3 regions of the Cupriavidus sp. MPR-AND1C genome follow, and region 3 is predicted to be linked to each of the others. Evidence: predicted binding sites of a transcription regulator. Region 3 holds the regulator's gene; each other region holds the start of a gene.
What was found. Region 3 encodes HrcA, which represses chaperone genes, less so after heat shock. Its sites were predicted from a motif close to TTAGCACTCNNNNNNNNNGAGTGCTAA; they were not measured.
Positions count from the first base shown of each region.

Region 1: a site for HrcA is predicted at 1,962-1,988, ahead of groES (co-chaperone GroES). Genes of this name have one in related genera too.
Region 2: a site for HrcA is predicted at 1,546-1,572, ahead of rpoH (RNA polymerase sigma factor RpoH). Genes of this name have one in related genera too.

Region 1 is NZ_JBXASU010000071.1:27,901-31,177, forward strand. It holds gene groL (chaperonin GroEL) at 1-1,538, opposite strand, end outside; gene groES (co-chaperone GroES) at 1,579-1,869, opposite strand; gene AC1RWI_RS28505 (zinc-dependent alcohol dehydrogenase family protein) at 2,396-3,277, shown strand, end outside.
Region 2 is NZ_JBXASU010000130.1:609-3,885, forward strand. It holds partial or broken gene ybiB (DNA-binding protein YbiB) at 1-391, shown strand, start outside; gene AC1RWI_RS35435 (pirin family protein) at 416-1,291, opposite strand; gene rpoH (RNA polymerase sigma factor RpoH) at 1,689-2,585, shown strand; gene AC1RWI_RS35445 (SCO family protein) at 2,686-3,277, opposite strand, start outside.
Region 3 is NZ_JBXASU010000030.1:21,440-24,716, forward strand. It holds gene recN (DNA repair protein RecN) at 1-249, opposite strand, end outside; gene AC1RWI_RS17630 (NAD kinase) at 322-1,239, opposite strand; gene hrcA (heat-inducible transcriptional repressor HrcA) at 1,354-2,391, shown strand; gene hemH (ferrochelatase) at 2,509-3,277, shown strand, end outside.

The DNA of each region.
Region 1 (3,277 bases), on a different contig from region 3:
AGCGATGCGACCGAAGCGGCGTTCTGCAGCGCGGTGCGGGTCACCTTGGTCGGGTCCAGCACGCCCATTTCCACCAGGTCACCGTACTCGCCGGTGGCGGCGTTGTAGCCGTAGTTGCCCTTGCCGTCGATGACCTTGGCCACGACGACCGAAGCTTCTTCGCCAGCGTTCAGCACGATCTGGCGCAGCGGCTCTTCCATGGCGCGCAGCACGATCTTGATGCCTGCGTTCTGGTCGGCGTTGTCGCCGGTCAGGTTAGCGATGGCAGCGCGAGCGCGCAGCAGGGCCACACCGCCGCCGGGGACAATGCCTTCTTCCACGGCTGCACGGGTTGCGTGCAGTGCATCTTCCACGCGTGCCTTCTTTTCCTTCATTTCGACTTCGGTGGCTGCGCCAACCTTGATCACTGCAACGCCGCCGGCCAGCTTGGCCACGCGTTCTTGCAGCTTTTCACGGTCGTAGTCCGAGGTCGCTTCTTCGATCTGGGCACGGATTTGCTTCACGCGTGCTTCGATCGAGGCTGCGTCGCCGGCGCCGTCGATGATGATGGTGTTTTCCTTGCCGATTTCGATGCGCTTGGCTTGACCCAGTTCTTGCAGGGTTGCCTTTTCCAGCGTCAGGCCGATTTCTTCAGCGATCACTGCGCCGCCGGTCAGGATGGCGATGTCTTCCAGCATGGCCTTGCGGCGGTCGCCGAAGCCCGGAGCCTTGACAGCAGCGGTCTTCAGGATGCCACGGATGTTGTTCACCACCAGGGTCGCCAGGGCTTCGCCTTCGACGTCTTCAGCGATGATCAGCAGCGGGCGGCCCGACTTTGCCACTTGTTCCAGCACCGGCAGCAGGTCACGGATGTTCGAGATCTTCTTGTCGAACAGCAGGACGAACGGGTTGTCGAGGGCGACAACTTGCTTTTCCGGGTTGTTGATGAAGTACGGCGACAGGTAGCCGCGGTCGAACTGCATGCCTTCCACGACTTCCAGCTCGTCGGCCAGCGACTTGCCGTCTTCCACGGTGATCACGCCTTCCTTACCGACCTTGTCCATCGCTTCAGCGATCAGCTTGCCGATCACTTCGTCGCTGTTGGCGGAGATCGAGCCAACTTGCGCGATTTCCTTGCTGGTGGTGGTGGTCTTGGTCAGCTTCTTCAGCTCTTCAACCGCGTTCACCACAGCCTTGTCGATGCCGCGCTTCAGGTCCATCGGGTTCATGCCGGCGGCAACGTACTTCATGCCTTCGCGCACGATCGACTGGGCCAGCACGGTTGCGGTGGTGGTACCGTCACCGGCGTTGTCGCTGGTCTTGGAAGCCACTTCCTTGACCATTTGCGCGCCCATGTTCTGCAGCTTGTCCTTCAGCTCGATTTCCTTGGCCACGGACACGCCGTCCTTGGTCACGGTCGGGCCGCCGAAGCTGCGCTCCAGCACCACGTTACGACCCTTCGGGCCCAGGGTAACCTTGACTGCGTTGGCGAGAATGTTCACGCCTTCGACCATCTTGGCACGGGCGGCGTCGCCGAATACTACGTCTTTAGCTGCCATGTTCTGAATCTCCTAAATCTGTACGAATGGGGTGCGTGGATTACTTGTTCACCACAGCCATGATGTCTTCTTCGCGCATGACCAGCAGTTCCTGGCCATCCACCTTCACGGCCTGGCCGGCATACTTGCCGAACAGCACGCGGTCACCCACCTTGACGTCGAGGACGATCGAAGCGCCCTTGTCGTCCTTCTTGCCGGGGCCAACGGCGAGCACTTCACCTTGATCAGGCTTTTCGGCAGCGTTGTCGGGAATCACGATGCCGGAAGCGGTCTTGGTTTCATTGTCCAGACGCTTCACGATCACGCGGTCGTGCAAAGGACGCAGATTCATACGGACTCCTTGGTACAAAAAGTGATTTTAGGTTCACAAAAATGACCGCCAGCACTGACGGCCAGCAGAATTAGTACGCTGGGAGAGGTCTGTTAGCACTCATGCCCAACGAGTGCTAATTATAGGGACGGGGGGTAGCGTTTTCAAGTCAACGACTTGATACGTGTTTACCCTGGAATTGTGAAAATCGTTGTGGGGCCTGGCCGCGCGGCGAGATCTTTATTCGCATCCCAATGAAATCCGGACGAATTTCGTCAACGGGAAAGTTGCCCATGGATCACCAGACCAATGTCTCGGGGGCGGATCGCCACACGGCACCCGTGATGCTGCCTGCGGCACTTTCGCCTGCCGCGCAATCGTCAACGTCACCCACTTCCACGGCGGCATGACACGAGGCCACGAGGCCATCCCATTCAGAACTGCATGGCAAGAGTACAGAAGCGTTGATTTACGAGCGCGCCGGCCTGGCCAAGAATGGTCACACCAACCCTTCGCTAGTTCATTGCCAACTTATACGGAGCGCATCATGTCCCACCCCACCATGCAGGCCCTCATCGTCGAATCCGCGGGCGCGCCGTTCACGGCCGTCCAGCTTCCCAGGCCAGTGGCGGGCCCCGGCCAGGTACTGGTGCGCATCCTGGCCAGCGGCGTCAACCCGCTCGACACCAAGATCCGCGCCGGCCAGGCGGCGCACGCCCGCCACCCCTTGCCCGCCGTGCTGGGGCTGGACCTGGCCGGCGTGGTGCAAGCCGTGGGCGCGGGCGTGACGGCCTTTGCGCCCGGCGACGAGGTCTATGGCATGACCGGTGGCGTGGGCGGCCTGCAGGGCTCGCTCGCGCAGTACGCCGCGGTCGATGCCGACCTGCTAGCACGCAAGCCTGCCGCGCTGTCGATGCGCGAAGCCGCGGCATTGCCACTGGTATTCATCACCGCGTGGGAAGGCCTGGTCGACCGGGCGCGCGTGCAGCCTGGCCAGAAGGTGCTGGTGCATGGCGGCGCCGGCGGCGTGGGCCATATCGCGGTGCAGATCGCCCGCGCGCTCGGAGCGCAGGTCTACGCCACGGGCTCCGCTGCGCAGAAGGCGATCATCGAGGGCTATGGCGCCACCGCGATCGACCACGCCGCGACATCCGTCGCGCAGTATGTCGACCAATACACTGCGGGCGAGGGCTTCGACGTGGTCTACGACACGGTGGGCGGCACGGTGCTGGACAGTTCTTTTCTCGCTGCGCGCACCTATGGCGGCCATGTGGTGAGCTGCCTTGGCTGGGGCACGCACGCGCTGGCGCCGCTGTCGTTTCGCGCGGCCACGTATTCGGGCGTGTTCACGCTGATGCCGATGCTCACCGGCAAGGGCCGCGCGCACCACGGCGAGATCATGCGCGAAGCGGCGCGGCTGGCCGATGCG
Region 2 (3,277 bases), on a different contig from region 3:
GGGCGCGCACGGCCCGGCCGAGGCGCTGCGGCTCTATAGCTACACCCACCCCGAGTACCGCGAAACCCTGACCGATTATTTCTCGCACGAGCCCGCCAATGTGCTGCTGGCGCGAGGCACCGAGGGCGAGGTAGTGGCGGACGCCCGGCGCAACAGTCGCATCGACTGGCTGCACGACGGGCATCAACGCACCTTGGTCGACCCGACATCGGGCTCCATCGTTGATGTGCCGGAATTGCCGCCCGGCAATGACGTGGACCAGACTGCGGCCTGGATCCGCCTCGTGCTGGACGGCAAGGCGCCTGTGCCTGCCCCGATCGCCACGCAGATCGACGCCATCCGCGACTGCCTGCAGCAAGGCACGCGCGTGGCTTGGGCCAGCCCGGTCTGAGCGTGGCCCGGCGGACAGACGCCTTTAGCGCTTGCGCTGTGGCAGCGGAATGCGATCGGTCTCGCCCGGCACGCGCGGGAACTGGTCATCCTCCCAGCGCTGGGAGGCTGCTTCGATCGCTTCCTTGGTGCTGGCAACGAAATTCCAGAAAATAAAGCGATGACCGTCGGTCGGGTCGCCGCCAAGCAGCATCACGCGCGACGCCACCTGCGCCGTCAACGTCACAGGCTGGCCCGGCACCAGCACCGCCAGGTGCCGTTCGGGCAACACTTCGCCGTCCAGGGCGATGGTGCCATCCACCGGGTAGACGCCGCGCTCGGCGTGCTCCGCCGGAATCTCGAGGCTGGCGCCCGCCTCGAGCTCAATGGCTACGTAGAGCGTGCGGCTGAACACCTTCACCGGCGCCTCGGCGCCAAACGCGTCGCCCGCAATCACCGTCATGCGTACGCCGGGGCGCTCCAGCTTGGGCAGCGTCGCGGCCGGATGGTGATGAAAGGACGGCTCGACGTTCTCGTGCTCCTTGGGCAACGCCACCCATGTCTGGATGCCGTGCAGGCGCGGCCCGGCATCGCGGGCGGACTGGGGCGAGCGCTCCGAGTGCGCAATGCCTTTGCCAGCCGTCATCCAGTTCACGTCACCCGGCTTGATGACCTGTTTGCTGCCCAGGCTGTCGTGGTGAAGGATCTCGCCCTCGAACAGGTAGGTGACCGTGGCCAGGCCGATGTGGGGGTGTGGGCGCACATCGGCGCCTTCCCCTGGCGGCATGGCGACCGGGCCCATGTGGTCGAAGAAGATGAATGGGCCGACAGTCTGGGTTGCCGCGGCGGGCAGCAGACGGCTCACGGCAAAGTCGCCGAGGTCACGGGTATGCGGCTTTAACAAGTGCTCGATGACAGACATGATATTCCCCGGTTTGGTCAATGCTGGCGCTCAGCGCCACTGAGACAAATGAAAAGAGTGTAGCTGCTAGCGAAACACAGCATCTCAATTGGCGACAGAACCGGCAGGGGCAGCGGCCTTCTAATCATTGTCGGATCGTTCGCGCACCCGCGTGAGATAGTGGCCTCGTCACATCCCGCAAGATGTCGGATTAAAATACTATGTAGAAGAACCATTCGATTACCAGGAACTATCAACCCTATTGACACTCCAAGTTAGCAGTCCCCCGGCTTGAGTGCTAATATGTGTTGCAATGCAGTGCGAGACCCCCAAAAGGGCCGCACACGCGGGCAACCCACCCGCCGGATGCGAAAGGAGCAATCGAGTGAACGCAGTCCTATCTGCTGACCAGACCCAAATGACCAACCGTCTGCCTGCGGTGCCACAGGGCGCCGGGACGTTTGCGCTGACTTTTCCCGGAACACTGGGAAATATCGACAGCTATATCCAGGCTGTCCACCGTATTCCCCTGCTTACCCCCGAGGAAGAGCAGCGGCTCGCGCGCGAGTTGCGCGAGCACGACTCGGTCGATGCGGCGCGCCGCATGGTGCTGTCGCACCTGCGCCTGGTCGTCTCCATTGCGCGCCAGTACCTCGGCTATGGCCTGCCCCACGCAGACCTGATTCAGGAAGGCAATATCGGCCTGATGAAGGCCGTGAAGCGCTTCGACCCGGATCAGGGCGTGCGGCTGGTGTCGTATGCGATGCACTGGATCAAGGCCGAGATCCACGAATACGTGCTGAAGAACTGGCGCATGGTCAAGGTGGCTACCACCAAGGCTCAGCGCAAGCTGTTCTTCAACCTGCGCAGCCACAAGCAGGGTGCCCATACCTTCACGCCGGAACAGATCGACGCGGTTGCGCGCGAACTGAACGTCAAGCCGGAAGAAGTGATGGAGATGGAAACCCGCCTGTCGGGCGGCGACCTGGCGCTCGAAGGGCAGATCGACGATGGCGAAGAGGACTTCGCGCCCATTGCCTACCTGGCCGACAACCACAACGAGCCTACCCGCGTGATCGAGGCGCAGCGCCACGACCGCCTGCAGGTGCAAGGCCTGGAAGAAGCACTGTCCAAGCTCGACGAGCGTAGCCGCCGCATCATCGAGGCGCGCTGGCTGCAGGTCAACGACGACGGCTCGGGCGGCTCCACGCTGCACGAACTGGCTGACGAATTCGGCGTCTCCGCCGAGCGCATCCGCCAGATCGAAACCGCGGCGATGAAGAAGATGAAGGGTGCGCTGCAGGCCTTTGCCTGAGGGCTTAAGTGCGCCAGAAGTAGAACAGGGCCGGTCTCGCGACCGGCCCTGTTTTATTTTGCCTGCCGGCTTCGCGCCGGCTGCCCGCCTCATGACCGCATCAGGACAGCAGTTGCTTGAGGTCATGCACGATCGGCTCCGGCCCCTGGCCGTGGCGGATAAACAGGCGCAGCTTGCCGCTCGGGTCGAACACATAGCTGCCCGCCGAGTGATCCATGGTGTAGTTGTTCGGGGAGGTACCCGGCACCTTGGCATAGAAGACCTTGAAGTCCTTCGCAACCTTCTGCAGCGCGGCGTCGTCGGCCGGGCGCATGCCCAGGAAGCGCGGATCGAAGGCCGGCACATACTGCGCCAGCAGCGCCTGCGTATCACGCTCCGGATCCACCGTAACGAACAGCACTTGCACCTTGTCGGCGTCCGGCCCCAGTTGTTCCATCACCGCCTTGAGCTCGGCCATGGTGGTCGGGCACACGTCAGGGCAATGCGTATAGCCGAAGAACATCACTACCGCCTTGCCCTTGAAGTCGCCAATGGAGCGCACCTTGCCGTTGTGGTCGGTAAGGACGAAGTCCTTGCCGAACTCACTGCCGCCGGTGATATCGACGTTCTTGAAGGAAGCCTTCTGCTGGCCGCATGCCGCCAGCAGCAGCGCGCACAGGGCCAGCAGGCAAAACCGGCGGAAGGCCGCGAAG
Region 3 (3,277 bases):
GAGATCGTGTTCGGCCAGCCAGGCGTCGAGCCCGGCCGGGGTGGAAAAGGTGGCGCTGATGCTGGCCCGGGAGGCGCCTTCGCGGACCACGCCGGCGTCGGCGCGCTCACCCAGCACCAGCGCCAGCGCATCGATCAGGATCGACTTGCCGGCGCCGGTCTCGCCGGTGAAGACGGTGAAGCCCGGGGAGAAGTCGAGGTCGAGGGTATCGACAATGACGAAATCGCGGATGGACAGGCTGCGCAGCATCGTGGTCGACGGGTCGGGGCTGGGTGATGTCAGGGGACGGATCTGGTCCGGATCGGTGCGGGCCGGGGCGGATCAGAGCCGGTTGTCTTCGCTCGGGTACTCATGCCAGTGCAGCTTCTTGCGCAGCGTGGCGTAATAGTTGTAGCCGATCGGGTGCAGCAGGTTGACGGTCTTGGCCGAGCGCCGCACCACGATGCGGTCGCCGGGCAGGAGCGAGGTCAGCGACTGCATGTCGAAGTTCACGCTGGCGTCACGCGCCGTGGCGACCTCGATCGACACTTCGGCGTCGTGCGGCAGCACGATCGGGCGGTTGGACAGCGCATGTGGGGCAATCGGCACCAGCACCAGGCCCGACAGGGTCGGGTGCAGGATCGGGCCGCCTGCCGACAGCGCATAGGCGGTCGAGCCGGTCGGCGTGGAGACGATCAGGCCATCGGAGCGCTGGTTGTACATGAAGTGGCCGTCCACCGACACCGCCAGCTCGACCATGCCTGAAATGCCGGAACGGTTGACCACGACGTCGTTAAAGGCCAGCGCGGAGAAGATCACACCATCGTCGCGCACCACCTTGGACTCCAGCAGCATGCGGGTCTCGGACTCGTAGCGGCCCGCCAGCATGTCGGGCAGCACCGAATGCACGTCCTGCAACGGGATATCGGTCATGAAGCCAAGGCGCCCGTGGTTCACGCCGATCAGCGGCACCGGGTAGCCGGCCAGCTGGCGCGCCAGGCCCAGCAGGGTGCCGTCGCCGCCGAGCACCACCGCCACATCGGCATGCTTGCCGATCTCGTCGGGCGCCAGCGCCGGATAGTCGGTCAGCCCGGTGGCCAGGGCAGTGTCTCGCTCGAACACCACATCCTGGCCGTTCCTGAGGATACAGGCGGCCAGCTCTTCCAGCGGGCCCTCGATGCCGGCTGTGGCGTACCTGCCGATCAGGGCGACGGTGCGAAATGGGGCGCGCGCGGCGCCGGGCTTGGGGAGCGAAGACATGCCGGGATTAGACCATACCGCCGTGACCATTGTCAGCAGGAGGGCGCTCGGCGCCGGGCCGGATCGGCGATGAGCCGCCCGAATAGTGAAAACTTGCGTAAAATCAGGAGCATCATGGATGAACGTGCGAAAACGCTTCTCAAAACCCTCATCGAGCGCTACATCGCCGAGGGGCAGCCCGTGGGCTCGCGGACCTTGTCGAAGTACTCGGGTCTCGACCTGTCTCCGGCCACCATCCGCAATGTGATGTCCGACCTGGAGGAAATGGGGTTCATTGCCAGCCCGCATACCTCGGCCGGGCGTATCCCCACGCCGCGCGGCTACCGGCTGTTCGTGGACACCATGCTGACCGCCCAGCCCCTGGATGGCGCGCTCAACCTGGCCGAGCTGACCGGCAAGATCCGGGGCCAGCTGCACGGCCAGCAGCTCGGGCCGCAGCGGATGATCACGTCGGCGGCGCACACCTTGTCCAACCTGTCGCAGTTCGCCGGCGTGGTGATGACGCCCAGGCGCGCCCAGGCGTTCCGCCAGGTCGAATTCATGCGGCTTTCGGACAAGCGCATCCTGCTGATTATCGTTACCCCCGAGGGCGACGTGCAGAACCGCATCATCCAGACCGAGCTGCCGTATTCCCCGTCGCAACTGGTCGAAGCCGCCAATTTCATCAACTCGCACTTTGCCGGCATGAGCTTTGACAATGTGCGCGACCACCTGCGCGGCGAGCTGCAGGCGCTGCGCATGGATATGTCGCAGCTGATGCAGGCCGCAGTGGAGGCGGGCAGCAATGCCATGGCCGAGGGGGAAGACGACCACGTCTTCATCTCGGGCGAGCGCAAGCTGCTGGAGGTGGAAGACCTGTCCTCCAGCATGGAAAAGCTGCGCCGCCTGTTCGACGTGTTCGAGCACAAGACCGGCCTGCTCAAGCTGCTCGATGTCTCCAGCCACGCCCAGGGCGTGCAGATCTTCATCGGCGGCGAGAGCAAGCTGGTGCCGCTCGAAGACATGGCGGTCATCACCGCGCCCTACGAAGTCGACGGCCAGATCGTCGGCACGCTCGGGGTGATCGGGCCGACCCGCATGGCCTACGAGCGGGTGATCCCGATCGTCGACATCACCGCGCGCCTGTTGTCCAGCGCGCTCAGCCAGAACTAGTGTTGGCCCGGCCCGGTCTCACAAACTGCCTGTCCCTCCCCCTCATCCTGTAAGCTCGGCGAGACTTGGCGGTGCGCACGCCCTGTGCCCGCACCGCCCCGCCACACCGGAAATTACATGACGTTCACCCCTGAACCGGCCTACCAGCATGGCCAGGCGCCGCGCACGGCCATCCTGCTGATCAACCTTGGCACCCCGGATGCGCCAACGCCGAAGGCGGTCGGCAGCTACCTCAAGCAGTTCCTGTCCGACCCGCGTGTCGTGGAGATTCCACGCGCGGCGTGGCTGCCGCTGCTGTACGGCATCATCGTGCCACTGCGCTCGCGCGCCTCGGCGATGAAGTATGAGTCGATCTGGCTGCGGGAGGCGCATATGACGGGTTCCCCGCTGCTGGTGCACACCGAGCGCCAGGCTCACGCCTTGCAGCTGCTGCTGAACCAGCAAGGCCATGAGGTGACAGTGGCGTGCGCCATGCGGTACGGCAATCCGTCGATCGGCTCGGTGCTGGAAGCGCTGCGCCGCCAAGGGACCGAACGCATCCTGCTGCTGCCGCTGTATCCGCAATACTCCGGCACCACCACGGCGACGGGCTTCGACGAGGTGTTCCGGGTGCTCAAGCAGTGGCGAAACCAGCCGGAGCTGCGGCTGGTCAAGCATTTCCACGACCATCCGGCCTATATTGCCGCCTTGCACCAGCAGGTGGGGGCATACTGGGCGCAGCATGGCACGCCGGATTTCGCGCGGGGCGACAAGCTGATCCTGTCGTTTCATGGCGTGCCGCGCCGCACGCTGGAGCTCGGCGATCCCTACCATTGCGAGTGCCTCAAGACCGGGCGCCTGCTGGGCGAGGCGCTGGGCTTGCAGCCCGGACAGTACCAGGTCACCT